Regions from separate parts of the Marinobacter sp. RI1 genome, predicted to be linked through region 3. Evidence: predicted binding sites of a transcription regulator. Region 3 holds the regulator's gene; each other region holds the start of a gene.
What was found. The regulator FliA, encoded in region 3, starts transcription of late flagellar genes. The targets are predictions, from matches to a motif close to CTAAAGTTTNNNNNNNNNNNGCCGNTAA.
Positions count from the first base shown of each region.

Region 1 (7,463 bases), 1.1 Mb from region 3:
TCCCCAACAGTGATCACTGCACCACCACCGCGTTCCGGCGCATTTTTGACGGCATCAACCACAAAGCGCTCAAAACCACCGCCGGCTTCATCTCTGTAGAAGCCGGCATGGCCCTTTGCAAAGCCGATGCCCAGGATGGCACCCCCACGGTACAGGATATGGAACGCGCTGCTGTACAGGGCCTTGTGGACGCCTATGAAACCCGCCGGTTCACCGAAACCGCCCCGGAGATACGGGAAGGTGTGTAGCGATCACAAACAGTAACACTGGGACACACTTCACAAACAGACAGGGAAGGCGAACAGGCTTATTCTGAGATTGTGGAATCAAGCAGTATCCACCCATGGCGGAGGAGCCGAGTAGTACCTCCGCCGCCATATGGGTACCGCAAGAGGATTCCGCAGGATTAACGAATTTTTCAGGCACTTTCGTTCTTTCCGAATTTCTTAAGCCAGCTCTCGTAAGCTGGCTTTTTTATTGCCTGCGAAAATCCCCCGGCGTCTTACCCGTCGCAGCCTTGAACTTGCGATGAAACGACGTGGTTTCGCTGTAGCCCAGGCGCAAGGCAATATCCGGAATGCTCATATCGGTATTCCGCAAATAGTCCTCCGCCATCTGCTGGCGCACCTCATCCAGCAACTTCTGGTAAGACACCCCTTCCTGGCTCAGCTTCCGCTGTAAGGTACGGCTGGTCATCCCCAGATCCTCGGCGACCATATCCTGGCGGGTAATGCCATCGGCGAGCTGTTTCTGGATGCTTTGCTTTACCTTGCTGGTCAGATCCGTGTCGGTGTCCAGCAACGCCAACTGAGACAATGCATGGGCTTCCAGGGTTTTTCGCAATAGCGGGTCTGGCTGACGCAGGCGGGTCGCAAGCAGTGACTGCGCAAAGGTGACACTGTCCTCCTCTGCATCAAACTGCACAGGACATTGCCAGCGAAAGGCATAGGCCTTTTCGTGCTCCGGGCCGGGAGAAGGCCGCCTGAGGCGAACTTCCAGCGGCGTGGCGTCCGCGCTGTCTGCCAGCCATCGCGCATAGTTGATCCAGGAGGCAAAGACATTGTCTACCACCTGAGGCCACACCACAGGATCGGTAAAATTGCAGGTCCAGATCAGTGTCGCAGAATCGCCCTTCATCTTGAGGCGGGTAGTGCCCATATCCCCCACCAGCTTCTCATAGGGCGCAATACGGGTAACCGCTTCCCCCAGCGTGGCACAGCTCATGGTGATATAACCCAGCACACTGTAAGAGCCAGGCTGCACATAGTCACCGGTCTCCAATCCCAATACCGGGTTACCGGTATGTTCGGCCAGCAGGTGAATGAACGTCTGCAGCTGCTCGCCATCGATTCGACCCTCATCGGAATCCAGGATCTCCAGCTTCAAGTCCGCCTTTTCAAACAGCGGATCAACCGCGATACCCTTGGCATCGGCGTAGCGAACATACTGCCGCAAAGCGGCGACGGAGGCTGTGCCCAAAGCATTCATGGTGACGACTTTCGTTGTTGGAATTATTTGAAAAGTATAAACAAAAACGCCCGGTTATGAACCGGGCGTTTTCAGGGCATCAACAAACCATCAAAGCTTGCGGCCTTTGCCAGCGGCAATCCGCAGGCGCAGCGCGTTCAGCTTGATAAAGCCTTCCGCATCTTTCTGATCGTACGCACCCTGGTCTTCTTCAAAGGTGGCGATCTTCTCATCAAACAGAGAATCTTCAGACTTACGGCCGACCACGTCCACATTACCCTTGTACAGCTTCAGGCGAACGGTGCCGTTAACGTAGTTCTGGGTCTGGTCGATTAGCGCCTGCAGGGCCTCACGCTCCGGAGACCACCAGTAGCCGTTGTAGATCACCTCGGCATAGCGCGGCATCAGGCTGTCTTTCAGATGTGCCACTTCACGGTCCAGAGTGATGGACTCGATGGCGCGGTGGGCGCGCAGCATGATGGTGCCACCCGGGGTTTCGTAACAGCCGCGGGACTTCATGCCCACGTAGCGGTTCTCGACGATGTCCAGGCGGCCAATACCGTTTTCACCCGCCAGCTTGTTCAGGGTTTCCAGCACCACGTGGGGCTTCATTTCCTGACCATCAACGGCAACGATGTCGCCCTTCCTGTAGGTGAGCTCCACGTAGGTGGGCTTGTCCGGCGCGGCTTCCGGAGACACACTCCAACGCCACATGTCTTCCTCGGCTTCCGCCCACGGGTCTTCCAGGTTGATGCCTTCGTAGGAGATATGCAGCAGGTTGGCGTCCATGGAGTACGGGCTCTTGCCCTTCTTCATTTCCACCGGGATGTTGCGCTCTTCACAGTACTTGAGCAGCTTCTCGCGGGAGTTCAGATCCCACTCGCGCCAGGGAGCGATCACCTTCACACCCGGCTTCAGGGCATAGGCGCCAAGCTCAAAACGAACCTGGTCGTTACCTTTACCGGTAGCACCGTGAGAGATGGCATCCGCGCCAGTCTCGTTGGCAATGTCGATCAGGCGCTTGGCAATCAGCGGGCGGGCGATAGAGGTACCCAGCAGGTACTCGCCTTCGTAGATGGTGTTGGCGCGGAACATCGGGAACACGTAATCGCGCACAAACTCCTCGCGCAGGTCCTCAATGTAGATCTCCTTAACACCCAGCGCTTCGGCTTTCGCACGCGCCGGCTCCACTTCCTCGCCCTGGCCAATATCGGCGGTAAAGGTTACCACCTCACAGTTATAGGTATCCTGCAACCACCGAACGATGACGGAAGTATCCAGGCCACCGGAATAGGCCAGCACCACCTTTTTAATATCAGACATGCCCTTGCTCCAGACTGAACAGAATGGATGTGTTGAAAAGAAGGGCAACATTGTACGGGATGGCGGGGGGAATGGCTATAAAGCCCCTACCCTGCCAAAGGATAGGGGCGCCATGGGAGGTAATTGTGCGAAGTTAGCCAGCGGCTTGGGATTGCTGGGTTACCACTTCTTCGCGGATGCCGTCCCAGCCTTCTTTGATTGAACGAAGCAGTTCAATCACCTCATCCAGTTTGGCCATATCGTTGCGGGCACTGCCTTCCAGCAAGGTACGCTCCATGTAGTCGTACAAAGCTTCAAGCCGCGCCGCCAGATCACCACCTTTCTCGAAATCGAGGAACGAGCGAAGCCCGCCGATGATTTCGATAGCCTTGTTCAGCAACTGCGCTTTGCCGGCGTAATCCTTGGCCTGCATCTTAGCCTTGGCCATGTTGATGCGCTCAATAGCACCGTTGTACAACAGCTGGATGAGCTTGTGGGGATCGGCATCGGTGATGCTGGTTTGGGTATTAACGCGTTGGTACGCTTGTAAACCGTTCATATCAGACCTCTTCGTTCGCTAACCGGCTAACGCCGATCAGTTATTCCGGTTGTTTTGAGGTGCAAGTGCGGCGAGTTGCTGACTTACATAATCCTGGGTGCTGTTGAGCTGTGCGATCAGAGAATCCGCCGCTGAAAACTGCGCAACAAGACGCTCACGATAAGATTCGATACGAAGATCCAGCCTTGCCCTATCTTCGCTTATTCGTTCCAAATCCTTCTGAAGCCCGTCAGTTTTTGCCTCCAGAGACCCATCCATGCCAACGATGCTTGTTATCAGGTCGACAGTACGCTCCCCAACACCCTGAATAAAGTCGATCTCACCACGGTTTCCGGTCGCCCCCCCGGTTACCTTAATTTGCATGCCCGCGGCACCGACACTCCCCTCAACCCGCAGAGTCTGGCCTTCACCAGTCGCCCTTTGGCCATTTATAGTTCCCGCAACATCTTGTCCTGCAATACCAGAAGACACATCTAGCCCCAAAGTGGCGGCAGAATTGGTATCAACAGAAGTCAAACTTACATTGGATGAGCTACCGAAGGCATCCGAAGTAAATTTAAACGCACCACCGGACGAATCAAATTCGACACTAACAGAACGCCCGGTCGCCGCAAGTGCTGAGCTGTTCTTCAATTTCTCCTGAATTTCAGCAGCAAGACTTTCACGCGTGTACGTGCCAGCATCCAACTGAATGGAAACTGATGTTTCCCCGTCAACCAAAAAGGTTAAATTGTCGTTGTCCGCGTCAACGGTAACGTCTCCTGTACCAACATTCGCTCCAGCTAAAGTACCCTGTGTCGCAAGCTGCGAAATGTTGACACTATAACTGCCAGGCTCAGTATTAACGCCACTGCGAATAAACTGAATCTGTTCATCTGACGCTCGCCCCTGTTCAGCAAACAGAGCGGTTACATCATCGGGGTTAGATTGCAACTTCTCGGTAAACTTGGCTCTGTCGAACTCAAGACCACCCGTTTCGTAATTGGTCGTAATGCCTACGTCTGCTAGGGTGCGAACAGACGCGTCTTCGAGACCTGGCACAACGCGCCCTATAATCTGTCGCATCTGATTCTGAATACCGCGAATAGTGGAGTCCCCAGAGAGTATTCCGCCTTGTCCGGTCTCAGCATTAAAACCCGACAGACCTTTGATAGTTTGTTGCAGAGCGTTGAATTTCTCAACAAACGAACCCACGCGATCGGCAACTTTGCTCAGATCTTGCTCCACTTTAACAGTCGAGGTAACTCCCTCCTCGGATACTTCAAGTGACACGCCGTCTATCAGGTTTTCAATGCTATTGGTGGGGCGGCTTATCGAGATGCCATTCACTTTCACAATGGCATCTTTAGCCTGAACCGTTTCGGTCAGATTATTCGTGGTACCGTCAAACGAAAACTGGGAAAGGCCTGCGGAATCAGAGTTATCACCATCGTCGTCACTGACTGAAATGCTAATGGCATTGTCCAAGCCAGTTTTATCAGATGAGAGAACCAAGCGATAACCACTGCCAGTATCGATGATACCCGCACTGGCACCAACATCTGCCTCATTAATTGCCTGGGCAATTCCCTCTAGCGTATTGTTTGAGTTATCTATAGCGAGGGCAGCCGTTTTACCGCCAACGGAGATAGTAAGTGAGCCGCTTCCGATAGCAGTAGCGTCACGATCATTAAAACTGCCAGAGGCTAAAGACTGCGACTGGGCAAGGCTTTCAACGGTAACCGTGTAGCTACCCGGGCTGGCTTTTGATGAATCAACACTGACACTCACCCCATCATTCGATGAGCTACCTGAAAAAGCCTTCAAATTATCAGGGGAGCTCAACTGCCGCATAGGTAGGCGAAGCTCAGTAATTGCACTTTTCAAAGTGCCATAGGCAGAAATCAGCGCCTCGGTTCGCTGCTGATTAAAGTTCAGGCGCTGCTCGGTCGGCTTGCGTTCTGCAGAGACTAACTGATCAACTAAATCAGAACTCAACACGCCAGACCCGATGCCCAACGATGATATACCTGCCATAATCATGCCTCCTCGAAGGGGCTAATATCTTCACTGTATTCTGTATCGGCCGAAAGCGGCAAAACTTTGCCTCCACAGCACAGAAAAATGTAACAACGCGTTAAACCTAGCTTAGCTCTAAATCATGCTCACCGCAGCCATAACGCAGAACACCGCCGGACCTTCTCAGGTGCGGCGGTGCTGAAATACCGTTGCGATCATCCGCGCAAAAGCGGCAAGCTTTTACACTTTGATATTAAACAACGTCAGCGGTTCGTCCTGCTGCAATTTTTCTGCCAACCTCAAAGCCACTTCATCCGGTATCTGGCGGATGACTTCCTGGGTTTGCTGATCAACCACTTTAACAATGGTCTGGCCCATTTCGTTATCCACTTCAAACTGCAGATCCCGCTGCACATTCTGAACAAAATCGTTCAATTGGCTGACCGCCTGATCCAATTCCTCACGCTGCGCCTCACTAAGCTCCTGCAATCGCTCGGCTTTGGAGAAATCTTTGGCAACGTTCGGTTGAACCTGGGTCGCGCCGGCAGCAGAAGCAGCAAGGTCAGGGGCATTCCGGCCCTCGGCCTGAGATGACGACAGCGCCTTCACCTGAGCCCGGTCACTGGCATTCACCAGCTTCAGGTTCGGATTATTCAGGTTAACGTCATTCATAGCTTTACCTCGCTATCCTCAAACGGCGGAAAACCGGAACCCGAAGGTTCCGGCTGTTACCGCTAGCCCCTTACTGCAGGAGGGACAAAACCTGCTGCGGACGGGCGTTCGCCTGAGCCAGCACAGAGATACCAGCCTGCTGCAGAACCTGGGATTTGGAAAGCTTCGCGGTTTCTGCTGCGAAGTCAGCGTCCAAGATCCGGCTATTGGCCGCGCTGAGGTTTGTTGAAGTGGCCTCCAGGTTAGAGATTGTTGTCTCGAACCGGCTCTGGAGTGCACCAAACTTGGATCTCTGACCGTTCACTGCAGCCAAAGCTGCATCTACGATTTTCAGAGCTTTAGTGGCTCCATCAAAGTCAGTGATATCCAAAGAAGAAACTGATTGCCGAGTTGAGGCCACTGAAGCAGAAGCCAAAACCGCGTTTGCTGTTCCTGTTGCGCTGAACGATTTCTCAGAGTCGAGACTCACTTCACCAGTGATGCCAATGTTGTTATCAGCGGCACCAGCAGCAGCAAGATCACCGTTTCCGAAGCTGACAGTTCCAGCGTTGGTGTTGTTGGTGTCATTATTCTTCAGGAAGATGTCTTCACCTGTCGAATTAGTAAGAACGAGCTGACCACTGTCTTTATCAACAGAAGCCGTTACACCAGTCCGACTGCTAACATCGTTAATGGCCGTCACAGCATTGGCAAGGTTGTCAGCACCAGTTGTGCCACCGATAGTGAAGGACACCCTAGCCGCGTTAGCCGCAGAGTTATCCGAAATAATATCGAAGGTGTACGACCCAGCCCCACCAAAAGTGACCGTACCCTCTGTGATGGCATCTGCAGTGACACCAGTTTTTGATGACGCATCATTGATTTGTGCAGCAACAGTTTTGGCGCTAGACCCGGCAGCTACACTGATAGTGCCACTGGAACCAAGATAACCACTGATGCTCAGCGCTGCGTCTGCTATCCGCACGCCAGTGCCAGCAGTTACATTAGCATCAGTGACGGTTCCAGTGATGTTGGCAGCAGCCGACACACTGGTAACGTTGTTGTTACCATAGTTGTCGGTACGGAAGTTACCAGTTGACGCAGTAATTACCTGGTTGGCATCAGCACCGACCTGAAACTTCGCCGTACCAAAGGTGCCATCCAGCAGGTTTTGGCCGTTAAAGTTGGTAGTAGTTGAGATCCGATCCAATTCGGAGACAAGCTGGTTAACCTCATCCTGCAATGCTTGGCGATCAGACGAAGAGTTACTCGCGTTGGCGGATTGCACTGACAACTCTCGAATGCGCTGAAGGATGTTTCCAGTCTCGCCAAGAGCGCCTTCGGCCGTTTGAGCCAGAGAGATACCATCATTCGCGTTACGGACGGCCTGATTCAGCCCGCGGACTTGAGCATCGAAACGCGAGGAAATTGCCAGACCTGCGGCATCGTCTTTCGCAGAGTTAATCCGCAAACCGGAAGACAAACG
Region 1 covers NZ_AP031605.1:1,980,069-1,987,531, reverse strand. Annotated here, with positions in the region: gene ACAM27_RS08895 (response regulator) at 1-248, shown strand, start outside; gene ACAM27_RS08890 (AraC family transcriptional regulator) at 475-1,488, opposite strand; gene ACAM27_RS08885 (argininosuccinate synthase) at 1,579-2,790, opposite strand; gene fliS (flagellar export chaperone FliS) at 2,924-3,328, opposite strand; gene fliD (flagellar filament capping protein FliD) at 3,365-5,344, opposite strand; gene ACAM27_RS08870 (flagellar protein FlaG) at 5,567-5,998, opposite strand; gene ACAM27_RS08865 (flagellin) at 6,069-7,463, opposite strand, start outside.
Region 1: fliD (flagellar filament capping protein FliD) is a predicted target of FliA. The motif match lies at 5,387-5,414, and genes of this name have one in related genera.

Region 2 (7,463 bases), 660 kb from region 3:
CCCCAGGTTCTCATCGAATCCGCCGGCCTGAACCATGAAGCCGGGAATAACCCGGTGAAAGATGGTGCCATCGTAAAAACCGCTGTTTACGTAAGCCAGAAAGTTTTCCACGGTTTTGGGCGCAACATCGGGCCGAAGCTGAAGCACGAAAGAGCCCTCCGTCGTGACAAAACGGACCTCAGGAAGTGCCGGTTCCTCGTTCTGCGCCACGGCTGGTGAGGTGGTCAGCAGAGTGGCAACGAAGGCAAACAGGACAGACATCACAATCGGGACGAGTTTTACGGGATTTGTCATTTCAAGGCAGCTCTCTGTTACAGGTGGTGACCAGAATACTGAGATAATCCGGTTATTACGTAGTTTGTGCAGATCTTAACAGATCATTACGCCATTAAGGGCAAATCAGAACAGCACGCTCAGAGGTTGTGGGCTACGCTTCACTTGACTGTTGAATACCGGGCCGGGTTGTACGGTGATCACTGATACTGCAGGAGGAATCTGGTGAGAATCCGTCAGGGTTTTGAAGAGAAATCCCGGCTTGGCCGGTTGCTGATCAATCGTGGCTACCTGTCTGAAGGTCAGCTGGAAGAAGGGCTTCGTGCGCAGAGGGAAACCGGGCAGCGCCTCGGTGAGGTGTTAATTGCTGCCGGCTGGATCTCAGAGAGGGAACTCCACCGCGTACTCAAGCATCAGTCGCGTTACCGCAATGCAGCAGCGCTGGTTACCATGGTCACCTTGCCATTTCAGCCCTTGGTGTCACTGGCGTCCAGCAACACCAATGCAGCGCAGATAGGCGCCGGAGCGGGCGAACTCTACGAGCGGAGCGGACTCACCCCCCTCTCGGAAGAGGAAATGTCAGGGGTGTCTGCACAAAGCGGTATTGGCCTGATGGAGCGTCTGGAGGCCGTGTCTTCCATGCCCGCCAGCGCCCGGGACGATCTCTCAGGAGAATCTCCCGATGTCGATGTGGTGGAAGGGATCAGACTGGCGGCAAATGTATTCGTGCCGGTGCTCAGTTTTCTGGATTCAGACCTTACAATTACGGGTGTGCATTACCGGGACTCAGAGCCTCGCTACTCGCTACAGGAAGACGGAGGCCTGAGGCTGGCATTTCCGGAGCGTATCGAGGAAATCCGGATGGATAATATTCGCGTGGTGGGCGGCCAGACTCCACCCATGGGCAATGTCAGCATTCGCGATATCCGCTTTCACCCGGATTCCCAGATGACCATCTATACGCGTTGAAAATCTTGCCCTGAAACGAAAAATGCCCGGAAGATCTCCGGGCATTTCGTTGTCTGTGAGCGATGGGCGTATCAGGCGCTGGCCAGAATGTTGGTGCTTGAGACGTTGGTCTGCTGGCCTTTGGCACCATAGAGCTTCTGCTGAGCGGAAGCACCTCGGAAGATGTCGGTAAGGCGTGACAGGCGCTTTTGCAGGTGGCCAAGAATTCGGCCGTTGTTCTGGTTCACGGCCTGGCATTCGCGCAAACGGGTGTCGGCGTCTTTCCAGAGTTGGTACAGCTCATCCATACCAGCGGCGCGAATGAAGCGTGATGGCTCTCCGGCATTGGGCTTGTAGCCCATATTCACCAGCAGGTGAATCTTCTTTTTGGCGCGTTCGCGTATGCCCTCAAGAATCTGGTTTTTCCGGCTGGTCATTTCCTGGAGGGGTTGGATATCCGCAGAGGAGAGCACGGATTTTTCCTGGTGGAGTACTTCCGCCAGCGACTCAAGCTGGCGGATATCTTCCTGAAGAATCGCTTTCAACTGTTCATGTGCAGTCATGCTTTACTCACCCGAAAATGCTTTTATCCATCTCAAGCATTTTCTGGGCCAGTTTCTGGGCATCTACCTTGTAGGTGCCGTTCTCAAGAGCAGAACGAATCTGTTCGATGCGATCATCGTCCATTTCGGGGTAGTCCCCCAGCTTCTGCTCAAGTTGCTTCAGGTTTTTCGCCTGATTGCTCAGGTTCACGTTTTCGCCACGGGCAGCGGGGCTCTGGGCCTTGGCTTGCTCGCCTGTGGGCGCCTGTGACGTTTGATTGCCTGAGGCTTTGTCGGCCGTGGTGCGCGTGGTGTTGACCTGGCCGGGGCCAATTCCATTTAAGTCAACTGACATATCAATACCTGCTTGCCTGGGGCCACAAGAAAGTGGCGTATTCGGGTTTATATCTGCTTAACGGCAAATCCGCGCCATACTTTAGTTACAAAACGGAAAACATTTGCCGCTCTTGCTGTTTGCCGCCTTACATCGGAATTTCGACCCGCCCGGGGCCGACGGCACGAGCTTTGACTGTCCGGGACGAGCGGAGGTTTTCCACCAGTACCTGTTCTCCAACGCCCGCGCTCGCCAGTGCCTTACCGCGAGATGATACCGAGAATGAGCCTGAGCGCGCGGTGATAATAACATGGTCACCCCGCTCAATCGCGTTGGGAGCTTCAAGGAGATCCGGGGTCATTACCGTGCCGGCGTTCACCGGGCGGCGCATCATCATGCCTGAAACGGACTCTTTGCGGGTGAGGACGCCTCGACGACTGGCATTGATCTGCACCGAATTTACGGTGACCAGGTCCGGCGTCAGGCGTTCGCCCCGCGCCAGAGGACGGGCTGCTATCAGGGCAGGGCCGTGAACCTCGACGCTGGTGGTAACGTACATTCTCCAGGGGCGCTCACCACTGCAGGAAACCAGGACCGACGGGCTGGTGGTCTGTAGCGGATCGCCCGCAAACTCGGCGTTCAGCCCCTGGTTGCAGGCAGCAAGGGCGATGCGGCTGTCGATAGCGCCAACTTCGTAGCGGCTCGTGTAGCCCTCGGCAGCAAGGGTTCTGGACCACTCTGCCAGGAACGTCTGGGCAGCGTCACGGATGGCTTCAGCATTGGTTCTCTCTGAAGACAGAGTGATTGGGCTCAGTGATAGACACAATGCAGCCAAAAAGATGATTCGCATACGCACCGGTTTGTCCTATGCTGTGTTTATCTGTGTGTATTGTCGAAATCCGCTAAGGATTCGGGTTTTCGGGCCGTTAACCGTTAACAGGTTGCAGGCGTCAAAGATTTGTCTTGGACAGGCCTGAAAACACCTTACAAAGGTCAAAGCAATATTGATGCCGGTAAAGGCGCGCCAGGAGTAAAGCATCATGACAGGGGTACTCGACAGCGTTAATCAGCGAACGCAACTGGTCGGTAAGAACAGGCTGGAATTATTACTTTTTCGGCTCCGGGGGCAGCAGCTATACGGTATCAACGTCTTCAAGATTAAAGAGGTGCTGCAATGTCCCAAGTTATCCTCGATTCCCAACAGTAAAACGGTGGTGAGAGGCGTTTCTCATGTTCGGGGGGAGACCATTCCCATTATTGATCTGAGCATGGCGATAGGGCTCGCGGGCATACCGCAGGAGCAGTTAGCTACAAGCTTTGTGATCATTACGGAATACAATCGTAAAACGCAGGGTTTTCTCGTGGCTGGTGTCGAGAGAATCATGAATATGAATTGGGAGGATATTCTTCCGCCACCCAAGGGTGCGGGAAAGGATGTTTACCTGACTGCGGTGACGAAGATTGATGATAAGCTGGTAGAAATCATAGATGTAGAAAAGATTCTTGCAGAAGTTTCTCCGCTCAGGGAAGATGTTACGGAGGAGTTGGTTGCCAGGAGTGCCGAACGTGTGCCGGGCCACCTGCCTGTGCTGGTGGTGGATGACTCTTCGGTGGCTCGTCGGCAGATCGAGCGTTGCCTGACCGCTATAGGAATGGAAGTGGTTACCAAAAACGATGGCAAGCAAGCACTGCAGTATCTCAAAGAGATAACTCAGGATGGATCGCGCGCAAATGATCACCTGTCTCTGATTATCTCTGACGTTGAGATGCCGGAAATGGACGGCTACACCCTGGTTACCAGAATCAAAGAAGATCCGGCTCTGAAAGATATGTATGTAATGCTGCACACCTCGCTGAGCGGTGTCTTCAACCGGGCGATGGTGCAGAAGGTGGGCGCAGACGATTTCATGGCGAAATTCAGCCCGGATGAGCTGGCCGAGCGAGTAATGGAAATTATTGATCAGCACTGATGCTCGGCTGATGGTTTCACCCACGAAGAGATCCAATGAAAGCGGACATAACGCCCCAGGAATACGAAGCCTTTAAAAAGTTCCTGCAGGATGCGTGCGGCATCCTGCTGGGTGATAACAAACAGTATCTTGTAAAGAGCAGGCTTCGGCGCATTCTCGAAGAAAACAGCCTGAATTCCCTTGGAGAGCTTCTGGAACGATTAAAGAGGCCTGGAAGGGCAGGCTTGCGCGAGGTGGTCATCGACGCGATGACGACCAACGAGACACTTTGGTTCAGGGACAACCATCCGTTCCGGATTCTGCAGGAAAAGCTCTTGCCAGAGTTTGCCGAGCGCAGTTCACTCCAGCCGTTAAGAATCTGGTCTTCCGCCTGTTCTACTGGCCAGGAGCCATACTCCGTCGCCATGGTAATTGACGAATTCCGCCGCACCCGGCCGGGTAAGCTGCGGGATGTAAAAATCACGGCAACGGACATTTCCAAAAGCGTGCTGGAGGTTGCCCGGAGAGGCGAGTATGAAATGATCGCCATCGGCCGCGGTCTGTCGCCGGAGCGTCAAAAGCACTTTTTTACCCCCTCGGCCAACGGTGGTTGGCAGATTCGACCGCAAATCAAGTCCATGGTGGAATTCAAGGAATTGAACCTGCTGGATCGATACATGCTTGGCAAGTTCGACATCATCATGTGCCGGAATGTGCTGATCTATTTCTCAGCGGAACTGAAAAAGGACATTCTTACCCGGCTGCATGGTGCTCTGAATCCCGGAGGCTATCTGATTCTTGGTGCTTCTGAGTCTTTGAACGGGCTTCCCAATCTCTACGAAATGGTCCAGTGTCACCCTGGCATCATCTATCGCAAAAAATAGCCGGGAACTGTTCAATGCGGAGTAGGGGACCGATGTGGAGAATCTGAACCTCCGACATCTCTATTATTTCTGGGTTATTAGCCGAGAAGGCTCTATTGCCCGAGCCAGCGAGGTGCTCGACCTGGCACCCCAGACCCTCAGTGGCCAGCTTGCGACCTTTGAAGGCGCGGTGGGTGGCCGGTTATTCAGCCGCGAGCGCCGGCAACTGGTGCTCACAGAACTCGGCCATATGGTTCGCAGTTATGCCGATGAGATCTTCGAGCTAACCGGTCAGTTGTCTGAAACCCTGAGGGCGGGGCCTGAACACAGGCCGCTTTCCTTGTCTGCGGGCATATCGGCGTCTATCCACAAACTGATCGCCTATTACCTCCTTCACCCGGCGATGAAGCTGAACCGGCCCGTGCAACTGGAATGCCGGACCGGCCGGACGGAAGATCTTCTTCTCAGCCTCAAGCGGAAGGAGCTCGACGTTGTACTGACCGATAGAATGCCCCAGGCAGAATCTCCTGAACGTTTCGCGGTTCATCCGCTATCCCGGTCTACCATCAGTCTCTTTGCTGCACCCGAACTGGCGGAGCAGCTCAAAACCGGCTTTCCTCACTCGCTCAATCACCAGCCGTTACTGGCGAACGCTACCGATGCGCCGTATTTCGAGAAACTGATGCACTGGTTCAATCTCAATAATGTCCGAATGAACCTGGTTGCCCGAGTCGATGACAGCGCCCTTATCAAGGTGTTTGGTCGGGAGGGACTTGGTGTGTTCGCGGCGCCTACGATGATTCAGGATGAAGTGTGCCGTCAGTATCAGGTGGCTCTGATTGCTTCGCTCGATGAGGTGACGGATCAGCTGTTTGCGGTCTCCCGAAGCCGAAAGCTGGCCCATGAGGGGGTGAGGGCAATCTGCGAGGCTCGTCAGGGGATCTTTGAGCGCTAGACTTCACTCTGTTAAAGCATCGAAAAATACGATGTTTTTTGCTTAATAAAACTTATTTTATCGAATTCTGCAGTGCTCCATTATGGAATCGTATTCCGCAGTATCCAGAGGAGCGCAGCTATGAAAACGATTCACAAGTTCAGACTTGAGCCTGGTAAAGAGCCTACCACCCTGACCTTGAGAGAGGGTTATGAAGTGGTGCGCTGCGAGTATCTGGTGCCGCACAAAGCGGTCTTCCTTTGGGTACAGCAGCCTTTGAATGTAACCACGCCTACTGTGGAACGGCAGTTCCGGGTGGCAATGTCGGGTGAGCCGGTTCCCGATCGGTTCCAGTACATTGATACCGCGCTTGACCCGTTCGGCCCTGAGGCCTATCACGTCTTCGCGGTGCCGGCAGGTGAATTACACCTCACTGGTAATGGCCACGAGCGGGCCGGCGATGAAATGCTGGGTGGCGCTGGGTGGCAAGGGCGTTACGCGTCCTGAATATGATCGCTAGCAAGCAGCGTTGCACGCGCTCTTGGGCCCCATCTGGGGCCCTTTTTACGTTTCAGGGGAGTGGTTTACCGGTAAGTGGCCGGTTTTTACCCAGATGACCGTCTCCTGTTCAACAAACGGATGATGTTCGCTCATATGCGGGCTGCGAATCCAGCTTCCTGCGGGATACCGGCCGTGTTCATCACAGAATTCGCCCGACAGCACAAAGATCTCTTCTCCACCAAAGTGACGATGCGGCTGAAAGGTTTCGTTTGGCGGCCACTTCACCAGGGCAACGTGTTCATGTTCGAATTCGTGCAAAGGCATAACCTGTAAGCCGCCAATGCCGGGTAGCCAGTGGCCGGAATTGGTATCGATTCTGACCGTCGCGGTATCTCTCGGGTCGAACTGATGGAGTTTGACCAGCAGGGTGCAGCCCTCTTCACTGAACGGTGCGTGACTGCTGCCCGGAGGGTTCCGGATGTAGGTGCCGGCCGGATAGTGGCCGGTCTCGTCGGAAAAAACGCCTTCAAGCACCAGAATTTCTTCGCCCAGAGGGTGTTCGTGGGTAGAGAAGGAGGAGCCGGGCTTATAGCGTACAACGCTGGTGGCGTGGCCCCGCTCCGCTTCCTCTCGGGCCAGTGGTTTGCGCTCAACGCCAGCGGCGGGGCTGGGCACCCAGTGCTGTTCGTGGGTGAGAATAACAACGCGCCGGGAAAAGTCCATGTTGAGCATAGTGTATCTACGTTCTGTCATTCACTTTATCAGGGCCTGAATGTCCCGGAAGTGTGGATGCTTGCAGTGAACCATCCACTCGAAGGCCACCATTTCCGTGGTAACAATGCGGGCGCCGCTCTGGTGCAGTCGATCCAGGGCAACGTCCCGGTCAAGTTCGCTACGGGATCCGGTGGCATCTGCCACCACCCACACCTTATAGCCTGCATCCAGGAGGCTCAGGGCGGTCTGCAGCATACATACGTGGGTTTCGCAGCCTCCGATGACAATGTGTTGCCGGCCTTCGGGCAATTCGTCGATGAGTCCGTCCGGGCAGGCGTCGAAATGGGTTTTCTCCAGAGTTTTGTTGCACAGCTCCTTAACGCCTTCCAGATTCGGCCCAAGTTT
Region 2 covers NZ_AP031605.1:2,387,780-2,395,242, forward strand. Annotated here, with positions in the region: gene ACAM27_RS10685 (peptidylprolyl isomerase) at 1-294, opposite strand, end outside; gene ACAM27_RS10690 (pilus assembly protein PilB) at 499-1,242, shown strand; gene ACAM27_RS10695 (flagella synthesis protein FlgN) at 1,314-1,784, opposite strand; gene flgM (flagellar biosynthesis anti-sigma factor FlgM) at 1,792-2,118, opposite strand; gene flgA (flagellar basal body P-ring formation chaperone FlgA) at 2,246-2,953, opposite strand; gene ACAM27_RS10710 (chemotaxis protein CheV) at 3,138-4,067, shown strand; gene ACAM27_RS10715 (protein-glutamate O-methyltransferase CheR) at 4,103-4,930, shown strand; gene ACAM27_RS10720 (LysR family transcriptional regulator) at 4,965-5,864, shown strand; gene ACAM27_RS10725 (hypothetical protein) at 5,985-6,350, shown strand; gene ACAM27_RS10730 (cupin domain-containing protein) at 6,408-7,076, opposite strand; gene ACAM27_RS10735 (isochorismatase family protein) at 7,098-7,463, opposite strand, start outside.
Region 2: flgM (flagellar biosynthesis anti-sigma factor FlgM) is a predicted target of FliA. The motif match lies at 2,176-2,203, and genes of this name have one in related genera.

Region 3 (7,463 bases):
TTCTGCTTGGCCTGATTCCGGGGATGCCCCACATCGCGTTTCTCGGCCTTGGTTTGCTGGCCGCTGGCGCAGCCTGGTTTATCTGGAAGAAACAGCAGCAAACGGTTGAGGATGAAGGTGGTTTTGTTGGCCGCGGCGGCATGGCTGGTGGTGCGGCCCGGCAGGGTGCGGAAATTTCTCCGGATCGTCCGGGCGGCGAGGGGCAGGCACTGCCGGCGCCGGGGGAAACCCGCGAGCTCGGATGGGATGACGTGGCCACGGTGGACATTGTCGGGCTGGAAGTGGGTTACCGGCTGATCCCGCTGGTAGACAAATCCCAGGGTGGACAATTGCTCAGTCGGATCAAAGGGGTTCGTAAGAAGCTTTCGCAGGATCTGGGCTTCCTCATGCCTTCGGTGCACATTCGCGACAACCTGGATCTTATGCCGAACGTCTACCGGATTACCCTGATGGGCGTGACCATTGCCGAGGCCGAGATCCATCCGGAGCGGGAGCTGGCCATTGATCCGGGGCAGGTGTTTGGCAAAGTTGAAGGCATTGCCGGCAAGGACCCCGCCTTCGGCCTGGACGCCATCTGGATTGAGTCCGACAGGAAGGATCAGGCTCAGACCCTGGGTTACACCGTGGTGGATGCGAGTACCGTGGTGGCGACACATCTGAATCAGATCCTGCAGAAACACGCTCATGAACTGATTGGCCACGAAGAAGCCCAGAAGTGGCTGGACCAGTTGGAGAAGATTTCGCCCAAGCTGGCGGAGGAACTGGTGCCGACCACGATTTCCATCAGCATCCTGTTGAAAGTTTTGCAGAACCTGTTGAAAGAAGAAGTGCCGGTGCGGGATATGCGCTCCATTGCCGAGGCCATCGTGAACGTGCATCCAAAGAGTCAGGACCCGAAAGTACTGACCACGGTAGCCCGCCAGGCGCTGCGCCGGATGATTGTTCAGAGTATTTGTGGCAACGACGCCGAAATCCCTGTTATCACGTTGGATCCAGACCTGGAACAGTTATTGCTGAAGTCTGTTCAGCAGAGTCAACAATCCGGCGGTCAGGATGACATTGGTCTGGTGCTTGAGCCCAACATGGTGGAAAAGCTGCAACGATCCCTTCAGGACAGCGTGCAGCGCCAGGAAATGCTCGGCAAGCCCGCCATCCTGCTGGTTTCGGGGCCCTTGCGGCCAGTACTGGCGAAGTTTGCCAGCTACGGGGTAGAGCGTTTGCATGTGCTCTCTTACCAGGAAATCCCGGATAACAAACAGATCACGATAGTCGCTTCTGTGGGTCAATAAACCGACGGAGCATCGCGGGGAGCCAGAGTGCTTGCCGGTGGGAGGATGAAACAGCATGAAAGTAAAACGGTTTTTTGCGCAGTCCATGGCTGAGGCCCTGAAGCAGGTAAGCCACGAAATGGGGCCGGATGCCGTTATTCTGTCTAACCGCCGGGTTGATGGTGGTGTTGAGATCGTGACGGCACTCGACTACGACGAAAACATGGCGCGTCAGCGTCTTGGCGATAGGGCGGTTGAAGCCACCAACGGCTCCCGGCTGGCAGAGATGCAGGCCGAGCAGCATCGTCGGCTGGAAGAGGAGCTGAACCGGTCCCGCAGTCGCATTCGTGAGGTTCGGGAAAAGCGCGCAGGAAGTGGCGCCTCAGGTGGCGTGGCGTCGTCCTTGTCTTTCGAGACTGCCGATTTTCCGGCGTCACGTCCCAGTGATGAAGCGCTGGCAAAGCCGTTTGCGGGTAGCGAATCCGGCGCCGGTGGCTATGCCGATGAACTGGCCAGTATGCGTGCCGAAATCAGCTCTCTGCGTGATCTGGTCAGTGGTAAGGCTGCAACTGCCACGCCGACCGGCAACAGCGCAGTTCAGCAACGATTGGCCGAGCGCCTGCAGGAGTTCGGTTTGGGCGCGGAGCTGGCCGGCTCTCTGTCCCGTCGGCACCGGGCCGGGCGTCTGGAGGACGGCTGGAAGCAGTCACTGAAAATGCTGGCGACCGGCGTTCGTACCGGTCGCGAAGACTGGCTTGATGCCGGCGGTATCTATGCCCTGGTCGGGCCAACCGGGTCTGGCAAAACCACCACCATTGGCAAGCTGGCGGCCCGCTACGTCCTTGAGCATGGTCCGGATTCGTTGGCACTGGTGACCACCGACCGCTATCGTGTGGCCGCTCATGAGCAGCTCTTCGTGTTCGGCCGCATCCTGAATGTGCCCGTGCGTGTGGTGGATGAGAGCCATTCCCTGGATGACATTCTTGATGAGTTATCGGATCGACACCTGGTGCTGATTGACACTGCCGGCCTGACCAGTGCCGACCGCGGTTACCAGGAACAACTGGCGGAGTTGGCTCGCAGCGATCACAATATCCGTACACATCTGGTGGTCTCCGCCACCAGTCAGCCACGTATCATGAAATCCGTGTGGCATTGCTATAAGATGGCAAGCCTTGCAGGCTGCATCATGACCAAGATTGATGAGGCCCTGACCCTGGGCGAAGCGCTCGGGTTCGTTATGGAGACCAGCTTACCGGTGGCCTGGTACACCGATGGCCAGAAGATACCGGAAGATCTCCAGAGGGCGGAGGCCATTCCGTTAGTGCGCCTGGGCGTAGAACGGCTTAAGGCCGTGCAGAGCGCACAGACAGTCGCCGAAGGTGCCTGAGCCTCGTTGGCGACCAGAATAAAACACCGGCACGCGTGCCCGTACAAGAACGTAGTAAGAGACTGATAACAGTATGAGCAGACCACATCCGGTTCAGGTGATTGCGGTTTCCGGCGGCAAGGGCGGTGTCGGCAAGAGCAATGTTTCGGTCAATCTCGGTATCGCCCTGGCCCAGAAGGGGCGCCGGGTTGTCTTGCTGGACGCGGATCTCGGGCTCGCCAACATCGATGTGTTGCTCGGCATTACCGCCAATCGAAATCTTCAAGACGTACTCAGCGGCGATTGTGATCTGAAAGACGTGCTGGTGAATGGCCCTGGTGGTATCAAGATTGTACCGGCTTCCTCCGGCACCCAGCGTATGACCCAGCTCAGCGCCATGGAACATGCCGGCCTGATCAACGCTTTCAGTGAGCTGGGCGACCAGATTGACGTTCTGATTGTGGATACCGCCGCAGGTATTTCTGAATCGGTGGTCAGCTTCCTCAGGGCCTCGCAGGAACTTCTGCTGGTGGTCTGCGACGAACCTACTTCCATTACCGATGCCTACGCGTTGATCAAGCTGATGAACCGGGATTATGGCACCAACCGCTTCCGTATCTTGGCAAACCAAGTCCGCAATGAGCAGGAAGGCCGCCATCTGTTTGAAAAACTGACCCGGGTCACCGAGCGTTTTCTGGATGTGGCACTACAATATGTAGGTATCGTGCCTTACGACGAGGCCGTCAAGAAAGCCGTCCAAAGACAGAAAGCGGTATTGGATGCCTATCCGAGGGCGAAAGCCTCGCTGGCTATCCGGGCTCTGGCCGAAAAAGTGGACAGTTGGCCTTTGCCGTCCTCTCCCAGGGGGCATCTCGAATTCTTCGTGGAGCGGCTCGTCGAAGTCTGATCTGAATCCAGTCCTACAAGAAAACCGGATACATGACATTGGCGAAAAATCTGGGAATTTACCATCAGGCCGGCGCCAGGAGCCCTTCAGCCCTGATTGAAGAGCATGCGCCGCTGGTCAAGAAAATCGCCCTTCATCTCATGGCCCGGCTGCCGCCATCAGTGCAGCTGGAAGACCTTATGCAGGCCGGTATGATTGGCCTGCTGGAGGCCGCGCAGCGCTATTCTTCCGGCAAAGGTGCCACCTTTGAAACCTACGCAGGGATTCGCATCCGCGGCGCCATGGTGGATGAGATCCGCAAAGGCGACTGGGTGCCCCGCTCAGTGCATCGCAACGCCCGGCGAATCGCCAGTGCTATCAAGCAGGTGGAAGATCGTACCGGGCGCGAGGCCCAGGATGCCGAAGTAGCTGAAGAGCTTGGCATTGGTCTGGACGAGTATCATGCCTCACTCGCCGACGCTAACAGCGGTAGACTTTTTAGTCTTGATGAGCTCAATGAATCCGGCGAGCTGCCGATAGAAGAAGCAGAAGCGAGTGATAATCCGCTGGACGGTATTGCTTCAGGCGCTTTCCAGCGAAGTCTCGCAGACGCCATTGAGCAGTTGCCTGAGCGTGAAAAGCTGGTATTGAGCCTGTATTACCAGGAAGAGCTCAACCTCAAGGAAATCGGTGCGGTGCTAGGGGTCAGTGAGAGCCGGGTAAGCCAGATTCACAGCCAGGCGGCGTTGCGACTTCGCAGCCGGCTGGCCGAGTGGCGGGATGGTGACAACGACTGATCGGCCAGGTGCTGTGTTTCTCTTTCAGCAAGCTGTGTAGCTTTTGGTAAACGATGCTTTACAACGTGCGCAAACACCACACAATAAGCGCTTAAGGTAGCAGCCTGCTAGACTTCCAAAAGGCTGAATGAATTCCGGGTGTTACTGACTGGAGGTCCCATTGGACAAGAACATGAAAATTCTCATTGTGGATGACTTCTCCACAATGCGACGCATCATCAAAAACCTGCTGCGAGATCTCGGCTTCACCAATACGGATGAAGCAGACGATGGCAACACCGCGTTGCCCATGCTCCGAAGCGGCAAGTATGACTTCCTGGTGACTGACTGGAACATGCCCGGCATGTCGGGCTTTGACCTTCTGAAGGCTGTCCGTGCTGATGAAAACCTGAAGAACCTGCCGGTTCTGATGGTAACGGCAGAGGCCAAGCGGGACCAGATCGTGGCTGCGGCTCAGGCCGGGGTGAACGGGTATGTGGTCAAGCCTTTCACGGCAGCCGTGCTGAAGGAAAAGATCGAGAAAATCTTCGAACGAATCCAGTAACCAGAGGTCGGATGGCTCGCCATGAGTGATACCAAACAGAACCATCAGGGCCTTGATCCGGAGGTGGCGGAGAAGCTTCAAAAGCAGGCCTCCGACCTGGCCGAGAATGTAAACGCCGGGAATTATGCCAAGGCGATGACCCTGATCAATGAACTGAGCGAGGTTCGCGATCAGAGTCTGTATCGGGAAGTGGGGCGACTGACCCGCAGCCTCCATGAGGCAATCCGGAACTTCCAGATAGACCCGCGTAATGCCGAGCAGAAAGAAGTGCTGTCGAAGATGAGCGACGCTTCTGACCGTCTGGCCTATGTGGTTCAGATGACCAGCCAGGCGGCGAACCGCACCATGGATCTGGTTGAGGAAAGCATGCCGGTGGCTCACGCCATGCGGGATGAAGCGGTTTCCCTGCGGGATGAGTGGCAGCGTCTGCGCCGTCGTGAAATGGAGCCTGCGGAGTTTCGGGAGCTTTACGGTCGCATCGACAAGTTCTTCGCTGGCCTGACGACAGACTCCGACAGTCTGTACCAGAACCTGTCGGAAATCCTTCTGGCTCAGGATTTTCAGGATCTTACCGGTCAGGTTATCCAGAAGGTCACCGCGTTGGTGAAAGAGGTGGAAGACAACCTTCTTGGTCTGGTGGTGATGGCCAGCCACGTTGATCAACTGACCGGCACAGTGCATCAGATTGAAGAAAAAGAAGAATCGGCCGAAAAAGGGGTAGGGCCCCAGATCAAGGCCGATGAGCGGGAAGATGTAGTTTCGGGACAGGACGATGTGGACGATCTGCTGTCCAGTCTCGGATTCTGATAATAAAGAGGGTGACGCATGGCGTTAGATGCTGATGAAGAGATCCTGCAGGACTTCCTGGTAGAAGCCGGCGAGATACTCGAAAAGTTGTCGGAGCAGCTGGTGGATCTGGAGCAGCATCCCGATGACAGCGATCTGCTGAACGCCATTTTCCGTGGCTTCCATACCGTGAAAGGGGGCGCAGGCTTCCTTCAGCTGGAGGCACTGGTTAATTGCTGCCACTCTGCGGAGAACGTGTTTGATATTCTCCGGAATCACAAGCGCAAGGTAACACCGGACCTGATGGACGTGGTGCTGGAGGCGCTGGACAACGTTAATGCCATGTTCGAAGAAGTCCGCAACCGGGAAGAACCGACGCCCGCGCCGGACGAACTGATTGAAGCTCTGGATGCACTCGCCAAACCCGAGTCCGAGGATGCACCGGCGGTGGAAGCACCAACCCCGGCACAGGAGCCGTCGTCTGCGGATGTCGGACAGCAAGGGGATCAGGGCGATATCACTGACGAAGAGTTCGAGCAGCTGCTGGACGCGTTGGCGGATGAAAAATCCGATGGCCAGAAACCGGTCGGCAACGAGCAGGTGAGCACCCCGGCAGAATCCGCCGGCGGCTCAGACAGTGATGAGATTACCGACGATGAATTTGAGGCCCTGCTGGATCAACTCCACGGCAAGGGCCAGTTTGCCGGCGCGCCTGCGGAAGATGAAGCGCCCAAGGCAGATATCGACACCAGCGGTGGCTCGGAGAAATCATCCGGTGACGCCGATCTGATTTCCGACGACGAATTCGAGAACCTGCTGGACGAACTGCATGGCAAGGGTGCAGGCCCAAGCGCGGGGGCTGCCGCAGGTGAGCCCAAGCCTGCGCCGGCTCCATCAAGCAAGGCCGAACCAGCCCCGGAACCAAAGAAAGCGGAAGCCAAAGCCGAGAGCAAGGCCGCTTCCAAGCCGGCCCCTGCACCTGCCCGTGAGGCCGCACCAGCGGGCGAAACCACGGTTCGGGTTGATACCAAACGCCTGGACGACATCATGAACATGGTGGGCGAACTGGTGCTGGTGCGTAACCGCCTGCAGCGTCTGGGTTCCGAAAGCGAAGACGAACACATGCACAAGGCAGTGGCCAATCTCGATGTGGTGACCACGGATCTGCAGGCTGCCGTCATGCAAACACGGATGCAGCCGATCAAGAAAGTTTTCGGCCGTTTCCCCAGAGTGGTGCGCGACCTGGCCCGCAGTCTGAAGAAAGAAGTGAATCTGGTCATGCACGGTGAGGAAACCGACCTGGATAAAAACCTGGTTGAAGCTCTGGCCGATCCCCTGGTGCACCTGGTGAGAAATTCCGTGGATCATGGTGTCGAGGCACCGGACGTACGGGAAAAGGCCGGCAAACCTCGCGCTGGAACCGTGACTCTGTCGGCGGAGCAGGAAGGCGACCATATTCTGCTGTCCATTGTCGACGACGGCGCCGGTATGAATCCTGATGTCTTGCGCCGCAAGGCGGTCGAGAAGGGCCTGTACGATCAGGATGCGGCAGACCGCCTTACCGATAACGAATGCTTCAATCTGATTTTTGCGGCCGGTTTCTCCACCAAGGACCAGATTTCCGATGTCTCTGGTCGGGGTGTCGGCATGGACGTGGTGAAAACCAAGATCGGCCAGCTCAATGGGCAGATCAATATCATGTCCGAACAGGGTAAGGGCACCAGCATTATCATCAAGGTGCCGCTGACTCTGGCCATTATGCCAACGTTGATGATCATGCTTGGTGACCAGTCTTTCGCGCTGCCGCTGGTGA
Region 3 covers NZ_AP031605.1:3,052,096-3,059,558, reverse strand. Annotated here, with positions in the region: gene flhA (flagellar biosynthesis protein FlhA) at 1-1,289, shown strand, start outside; gene flhF (flagellar biosynthesis protein FlhF) at 1,345-2,658, shown strand; gene ACAM27_RS13830 (MinD/ParA family protein) at 2,732-3,544, shown strand; gene ACAM27_RS13825 (RNA polymerase sigma factor FliA) at 3,577-4,320, shown strand; gene cheY (chemotaxis response regulator CheY) at 4,481-4,864, shown strand; gene ACAM27_RS13815 (protein phosphatase CheZ) at 4,886-5,671, shown strand; gene ACAM27_RS13810 (chemotaxis protein CheA) at 5,690-7,463, shown strand, end outside.

Region 4 (7,463 bases), 890 kb from region 3:
GATCCTGGTGACAACCAAAGCCGGCGACACCCTCGAAGCCCTTAAGGCGGCCCTGCCCTCCATTGCCAAACAGACTCCCATTGTGTTGTTCCAAAACGGCCTGGGGAGCCAGCAGCAGGTCACCGAAACATGGCCGGACCGGCCGGTACTGGCCGCATCCACGACCGAAGGCGCAAACCGGCCCGCCCCCGGGCTGACCGTTCACGCTGGCCGCGGCACTACCTGGGTCGGCGCCCTGAACCCGGCGGGGAATCCATTGGTCGAAAGGGTTGCCCAACAACTCGCCAGCAGCGGCCTCATGGTCCACCCTGAACACGATATACTCGCCAGGCTCTGGCAAAAACTGGTGATCAACGCCGGCATAAACGCCTTTACGGCCATTCTGGATTGCCCTAACGGAGAGATTCTGACACAACCGTTTTACCTGCAATGGATTGCCCCCTTGTGTGAGGAGATCAGCCGCCTGCTCCCTGCCGCCGGACAACCGCAACAAGCCCCGGAAAACCTGCGCGAGACTATTGAGGCTGTCGCCCGCAAAACCGCCGCCAACACGTCTTCCATGCGGGCTGATGTAAAGGCAGGCAGAACCACGGAAATCGACTTCATTAACGGTTACCTGGCGCGGCTCGGCCATCAACATGGCATACCGGCACAGGTGAACCAAATGCTCGCCGAACAGGTACAACAACTGAACTGACTTTTACCAGAGGGAGCAAGACCATGGGCAATCGCCTGTCGAAGATCTACACCCGAACCGGAGACGACGGCTCTACCGGCCTGGCCGATGGCAACCGTATCGCCAAAAATGCCCAGCGAGTGGAAGCCATGGGTATGGCCGATGAGCTGAATTGCCATATCGGCGTTTTGATTGAGACGCTTCCCTCTGGCGACCGTCTGATCGATACCTTCCGGCGCATTCAGCATCACTTATTTGATCTGGGCGGCGAATTTGCCATCCCGGGCAGCAAGGTGATCAGCGACAATCACATTGAGTGGTTGGAGCAGACTCTGGACGAGTACAACACCGACCTGCCGCCGCTAAAAAACTTCATCCTGCCCGGGGGCTGCCCTGCCGCAGCGCAATGTCATCTGGCACGGGCGGTCTGTCGCCGGGCCGAGCGCGTGGTGGTGGCCCTTGGCCACGAGGACTCCATCAATACTGCCTCGCGTCACTACCTGAACCGGTTATCCGATCTGCTGTTTGTCATCGCCCGGGTGCTGGCTCGCCGGGATGGCAGCCAGGAGATTCTCTGGGAGCAAAAAAAATCCGGCCTCTGAGGCCGGATTTTTCACAACAACCACAGATTACACCTTGAATGCTTCCACCAGGCGCTGAAGCGACGCGGTAAGCTCCGACATCTGTCTGGACGAAGCCAGAGTCTCTTCGGCGTTGGAGGCAGTGCTCTGGCCAAATTCGCCAATGCGCTCCACGTTGGCATTCACGTTCCTGGCCACGGCCGACTGTTCCTCCGCCGCCTGGGCAATCTGATGGCTCATATCAACGATCTCGGAAATGCCCGAGGCGATCCGATCCAGCGCTTCGGTCACTTCACCAGACTTCTGTACCGTCTTCTCCGTGGCATCGTGACTTGAGGTCATGGCAGATACCGCTTCTTTTACACCACCCTGAAGCCGGGAGATCATGCCTTCAATTTCCTCAGTGGACTTGTGGGTACGCTGAGACAATGAACGAACCTCATCCGCCACCACCGCAAAGCCACGCCCCTGTTCTCCCGCCCTCGCTGCCTCGATGGCCGCGTTCAGCGCCAGCAGGTTGGTCTGCTCGGCAATTGCTTTAATCTCAACCAGAACCTGACTGATATTGTCACTGTCCGCACTCACCCGGTTGATGACATCAACGGCGCCTGCAATCTCCGTAGCCAGCCGGTTAATGGTCGCGACCGTATCGGCCACCACTTCCCGACCCTTCTCGGTATCTTTCTCGGCATTCCCCGCACTATCCGCCACCCGGTGCGCACTCTCCGTGACTTCATTGACCGCTTCCACCATCTGGCCCATGGCCTCGTTGATCTGCCCGGTCTCTTCCATCTGTCGGGCCACGGCCTGACTGTTCGCCGAAGCGGTGTCATTCACCCGGACCGCCTGCTGATCAACATCTGCTGTTGTAGAGCCCACCGACCGGACAAGCTCAGCAATACGATCGGTCATGTTGTTGAACTCAGAGGTGAGCTCACCCAGTTCGTCCCGGTTGTTCAACCGGATATGGGTGGTCATATCGCCGGCGGCCACATTTCTTGCAGCTTCGCTGAACCGGTTGATGGCAATCCGCACAGACATAAAGAAGCCCACATAGAGGTAGACCACTACCAGCATCACAGCAATCAGCGCCACCAGAATCAGGGTGCGCTGCCCGGTCTGGCGAGCCAGGCGATCCTCAAGATTACCGGCAACCACATCGAAGATACGATCGCTGAGGGTATCGTAATATCCCATCTGCGCCGATACGGTCTCGTCAAATTCCTGCCAGGGCAGCTCCAGGCGCATAGGCGTGATGACATTCAGGTCCAGCTCATCACGGACTGTCATCAGACTCTCTTCCGTGCGGGTCAGTGCACCGCTCGCACTCTCTGCCAGCTGGGGCGACGCCTCCACAGCAACGGAAAGGGCCGGCGAAAGCAGCGAACTGCGGTTGGTCAACTGATCGTAGATTTCATTCAGGGTTTCGCTGAGTGCATAGCCCACCTGGCCTTCCACCAGCGCAAAAATACCGTATGAACGGGCGCGGCCAACAACAGTGCGAGACTCAGGCAACGCAGAACGCACCAGCCCTAACAGCAGCAGGTTTTCCCGGGACGCATCCTGACCCAATCCGCTGATTTCAATGGTCGCCGGCAGCAAGGCCATCACCTTCTGCACAAACTCCTGGTAGTACTTGAACTGGGGGTCAATGTTGCCCTGATAGTTATCGTTGGCTTTGAGCGTCTCCCATTCTTCTCTTACAACCAGGATCTGCTCCTGCCAGGAGCCGGAGGTGTCAAAAGAACGCTGTGGTTCGGCGAGATCTGCCAACAGGGCATCCATGCGACTGGCCGCTTCGTTGGCTTTTTCGAGCAAGGGCTGTTCGTCTTTCAGAATGCCGGGGGCCTGATAGTCACGGTAATCCATCGCCGCCACCAGCAGGCGCTCCACCTTCTGGAGTTCTGCAAGACCTTCAATGCCGCGGGTCATGGTCTGAACCGACTGGTTAAGCCCGGAAATCACCAACCAGGAAAGCACGATGATAGGGCCAAGAAAGAGAATGCTGATGAGGCTGAATTTGTAAACCATGGGCAGCCGATTCATCAGTGCTACAGCCGGATTGATTATATAGTTCACAGAGCCCTCGCTGCTTCTAACAACTGAATCTTTATTCTTTTGTTTGATTATCGCCCGTTGCCGGAAAAACTTAATCACTATTTAGTGTTATTCTGTAATCCGTTTTTGCTTTCCGGCTAGGCCATGCCTGCGATCACCAGCAATGCAAGCGCACATATCCACACCAGCATGCTCCGGTTGAGGAGGTCCCTTATAGCGCTGAGGCTCCGCCCGCCAAAATCGGGCCACTCTTCCGGGTGCAACTCCGAAAAGCGCGCAGGATCAAGTGCATATCCAGTTAACGACCCGTTGGCGGAAATCATGAGCACATCCGCGGTCTTTTTCCCGAATCCCGGGAATACCTTGCGTATTTCCCGGGACCAGCCGGCCAGGTCACCGGCGAGCCCGAATGTGCATGACAGCAAGCGGGAAGGAATCCAGCCGATAAGCCGGGCTGCCCGCTGATAGCGTACCCGCGCGGCCGCCTGCGGCCATTGGCCCGCCAGAGCTACAAGCCCTCGAGCCAGAAAAGCCAGCGCTATGCCGCCGACGGCATAACAGAAAACCACCAGGAAGAAACGCTCGAAAACCGAGACCATCAGCGCCCGCGACACCGACAGGTGCATGGCTTCTGGCGATAGCGCCGCTCCTCTTTCGGAGGCGGGCAGGCGCTCTTGAACATGGTGCCAGGCAGCCTGCATATCTCCGCGCCGCCAGGCATCGGAATAGGCTCGCAGCACCTTGCGCCAGCCCGGCGCTCCCATCAGTACCACCATCAGCACCAGTTCAAGCGGATACAGGGCATAGCGGTAGCCCGCCTCACTGGACAGCGCCCACGCGCCAGCGAGCGCCAGAGAAGGTAACACAACCAGCAGCGCCCCTCTCCAGACTGACCGCTCCTGACCCGCTTCTACCCGGCCCCAACGATGAAACCAGTTACGCCAGACCTCATCGCCAGCCAGGTGATCGGCGCGGTCCAGCCTGCGGCGAATCACGTACGCAATCAGAAAAACAACCAACGACATCAGGCCATCTCCTCGTTCGACAGCAGTGTCTGGAAGCGAGACCACTCAAACGCGGGCCCTGGATCGGTTTTTCGGCCCGGAGCAATATCACTGTGGCCGGCAATGCGACCCGGCGTGATTTCCGGCCAGGCTGTCATTGCCAGGCGCGCCAGACGCGCCAGCGCACGGTACTGATCATCGGTATAGGGAACGTCATCCGCACCTTCGAGCTCGATACCAATGGAGTAGTCGTTGCACTCCTCCTTACCCTGAAAACTGGAACGGCCAGCATGCCATGCCCTGTCCAGACAGCTGACAAACTGAATAACGGAACCATCCCGGCGAATCAACGCGTGTGCAGACACCTTCAGCTCTGCGATCGTTTCAAAATAGGGGTGGGCAGCAGTATCCAGACAGTTACAGAAAAAATTCTCGATGTGCGGGCCGCCAAACTGTTCCGGCGGCAGGCTGATGTTGTGAACCACCAGCAGTGAGATAGAGGAACCGTCCGGGCGGGGACCAAAATTGGGCGACGGACACCAGCGCACGCCGGGGAACCGGCCACTGGAACGCAAAAGTGCTGCCGCATCTTTCAGGGAGTGTGGGTGATGATCGTTCTGGATACTAGACAACGTGTTTCCATCGGCGCAGGGGACTCATGCAGATGATTGAATCACAAAGCGCCCATGGATGCCACGACGTCGCCGGTGCCCTGCGCGGGCACTCAGTACCGGAGATCAGTCTTTTCGGTTATGACGCAGGTTGTCGATGATGGACTCCAGCGCCCGATCAAAGATCAGGCCGTCATCCAGCATGGTGATCGCCTGCTCCTGCAGAGCAATCGCCAGGTCATCCCGATGATATTCCGCCACCTTCGCACCACTGCGGTTAACAAAGATGTACTTGCCGGTGGCCTTGATGAAGGCCGCCAGCTTGCAACGGACCCTGGTCTCGTCTCTGGCCATCTCAACCCAGGATCCAACTCTCAGGCCGTCCGCCTTCGCCAGCCATTCCGCCGACGCTACTGGTGATTGGATCTCCGCGGATTCCTCGGCGACGGCTGCCGTCTCAACGCCGGCTGAGATCTCAGCAGGCTTGACTGACGCAGGTTCAGTCACCTCGTCAACCACCTCCGGCGCAGGTTCCGATTGCTCGGGAGTTTCCGCCGGCTCTGCCGGAGCTTCAGGTACCTCAAAATTCTCAATCGTGGGTGCCTTGTCTTCAACAACCGGCGCGGTCACCAGTTTCTGGAAAACATCGACATGGGCAAGCTCCAGGTCCCGGATGGCCGCATCGGTTGCAAACGGATCCCAGGAGATCTCCTGAAGCGCCTTGCGGAGCTCTTCCACCACCTCTGGAATCATTCGCAACAGTTCCGCCCGGGTATCAGAAGACACCGGTCGCGGGTCAACACTCCACACCAGCCGCTCGCTGATGGCCTTTGCCTGCAGCCAACGCTCGCTTTCTTCACCCTCACGCAACACCACCCACTGCAGGTAACGGGTCCAGGGCTCGTTCAGCACCTGTAAAACCGGCTCGGGAATGTCCCGGCCTGCAGTGTGCTCACGGATAACATCGGTAGCAGCCTGACTGGCACGTTCCTGCCGGGCGCGTCCTTCTTCGGCATCCCGAAGGCGCTGCTCAACCAGCTCGCGACGGCGGCGATCCAGATCCATGAAGTGACCAAAGTCCTTCAGCAATTCCTCGAACAGCCCTACCTGATCGGTGTATTCGGTGAGCACCCGACCCACCACTTCCTCAATTTTTTCCCGAAGCGGATCACGCATTCCGGCACGTTTCTCGCTCCAGCCAATGGCGGCCAGGGCAAGTTCGTTGAGGAGCTTGCGAACCGGATGGCCACCACGATTGAAAAAGTTCTTGTCGCTGAGTGCGACCTTGAGCACCGGAATCTGTAGCCGCCCGATCAGCGCCTTCATAACCGGATGCAACTGCCGATCTTCGAGAATGAAATCAAACAGCATTGAGACCAGGTTGATCACGTCACTGTCGACCTGCCCTACTGAGAATCGCTTCCCTTCCGGACCCTGCAACAGCGGCTGTAACTGCTGGCGCAAAGGCACCACATTGTCGCCTTCACCCTGCGGCGCTGCGCCCTGCAGTTCGTTCAGGCGCGCCATCAGACGATCGGTATCCAGAACAGCGCCGGTTTGTGCCATACCGGCACTACTGGTCTCTCCCTGGTGCAACAGCGCACTCAGCTCACTGAAAGTAGGCGACGGTCCATGGCTATGGGCAGCACCTTCGGCAGCCGGGGCTTCCTCTGCCGGCGCTGGCGAACCGCCTGCCTTTGGCGCACTGCGACCCGGCGCTACCTGAGCACCACCCACCGGAGCCCGCTTCATGTCAGGCAGCACGCCGGCGGCGATCAGGGTTTTGTTGCATTCCTGGTAGAAATCGCTGAGCTTGTCCACCAGCAGGCGCTCAAACAGCTTCAAAACCACAAGCTTGGCACGGATATCAATATCCAGATCGGTGCAAGCATCCGAAATAGCGCCACAAATGACTTCCGGGCTGAGAGGCATTTGATCGTCAGAGAGATCCAACTGTGGAACAAGATGGCGAATCCGGGCCGCCAACATCCTTACCGGCTCCTGGTATCGATTCCGCAGGCGATTGGTCAGGTTATCTATCGCTACCTGCTGTTCAAGGTCAGAGTGATCCACCAGGCTGAGGGAGTCCTGGTCCACTTCTTCCAGTGAACCACCGGAGCGGGCAGGTTTGAACTTACCCAGCTCATTGAAGGCCTGGCTGACGTATTGCAGGACTGACACTGTCATTGCCTTCCGGCGCAGTCGCAGCTCCCGCATGGCGTCGAAGTAGGCAGTCTGGTCCTGGTTGGAGCCGGCCCGGTCTGCGAGGGCAAACAAACTGTCGTCAGCCTGTTCGAAAAAACTGGCAAGTACCGCCTTGAGTGACTGACCCGATGTGTCACGCAGTCGCACCAGCTCTACCGGTAACGAGAACCGGCTCACCGGCTTCTGACCGGCCAAGCGGACTACCTTGTTATCGTGCGCCATGTGGATGCTCCGGAATCGATCAGCTGATGGTACTTAAACCTTTATAGGATTACATCATACGGGCGAGTGTCGTCACCTTGTGTCAGAATTTGTCACCTTTTGTGTC
Region 4 covers NZ_AP031605.1:2,166,034-2,173,496, reverse strand. Annotated here, with positions in the region: gene ACAM27_RS09730 (ketopantoate reductase family protein) at 1-697, shown strand, start outside; gene ACAM27_RS09725 (cob(I)yrinic acid a,c-diamide adenosyltransferase) at 721-1,278, shown strand; gene ACAM27_RS09720 (methyl-accepting chemotaxis protein) at 1,306-3,336, opposite strand; gene ACAM27_RS09715 (histidine kinase) at 3,453-4,340, opposite strand; gene ampD (1,6-anhydro-N-acetylmuramyl-L-alanine amidase AmpD) at 4,340-4,951, opposite strand; gene ACAM27_RS09705 (DUF1631 domain-containing protein) at 5,057-7,357, opposite strand.
Region 4: ACAM27_RS09720 (methyl-accepting chemotaxis protein) is a predicted target of FliA. The motif match lies at 3,384-3,411, and genes of this name have one in related genera.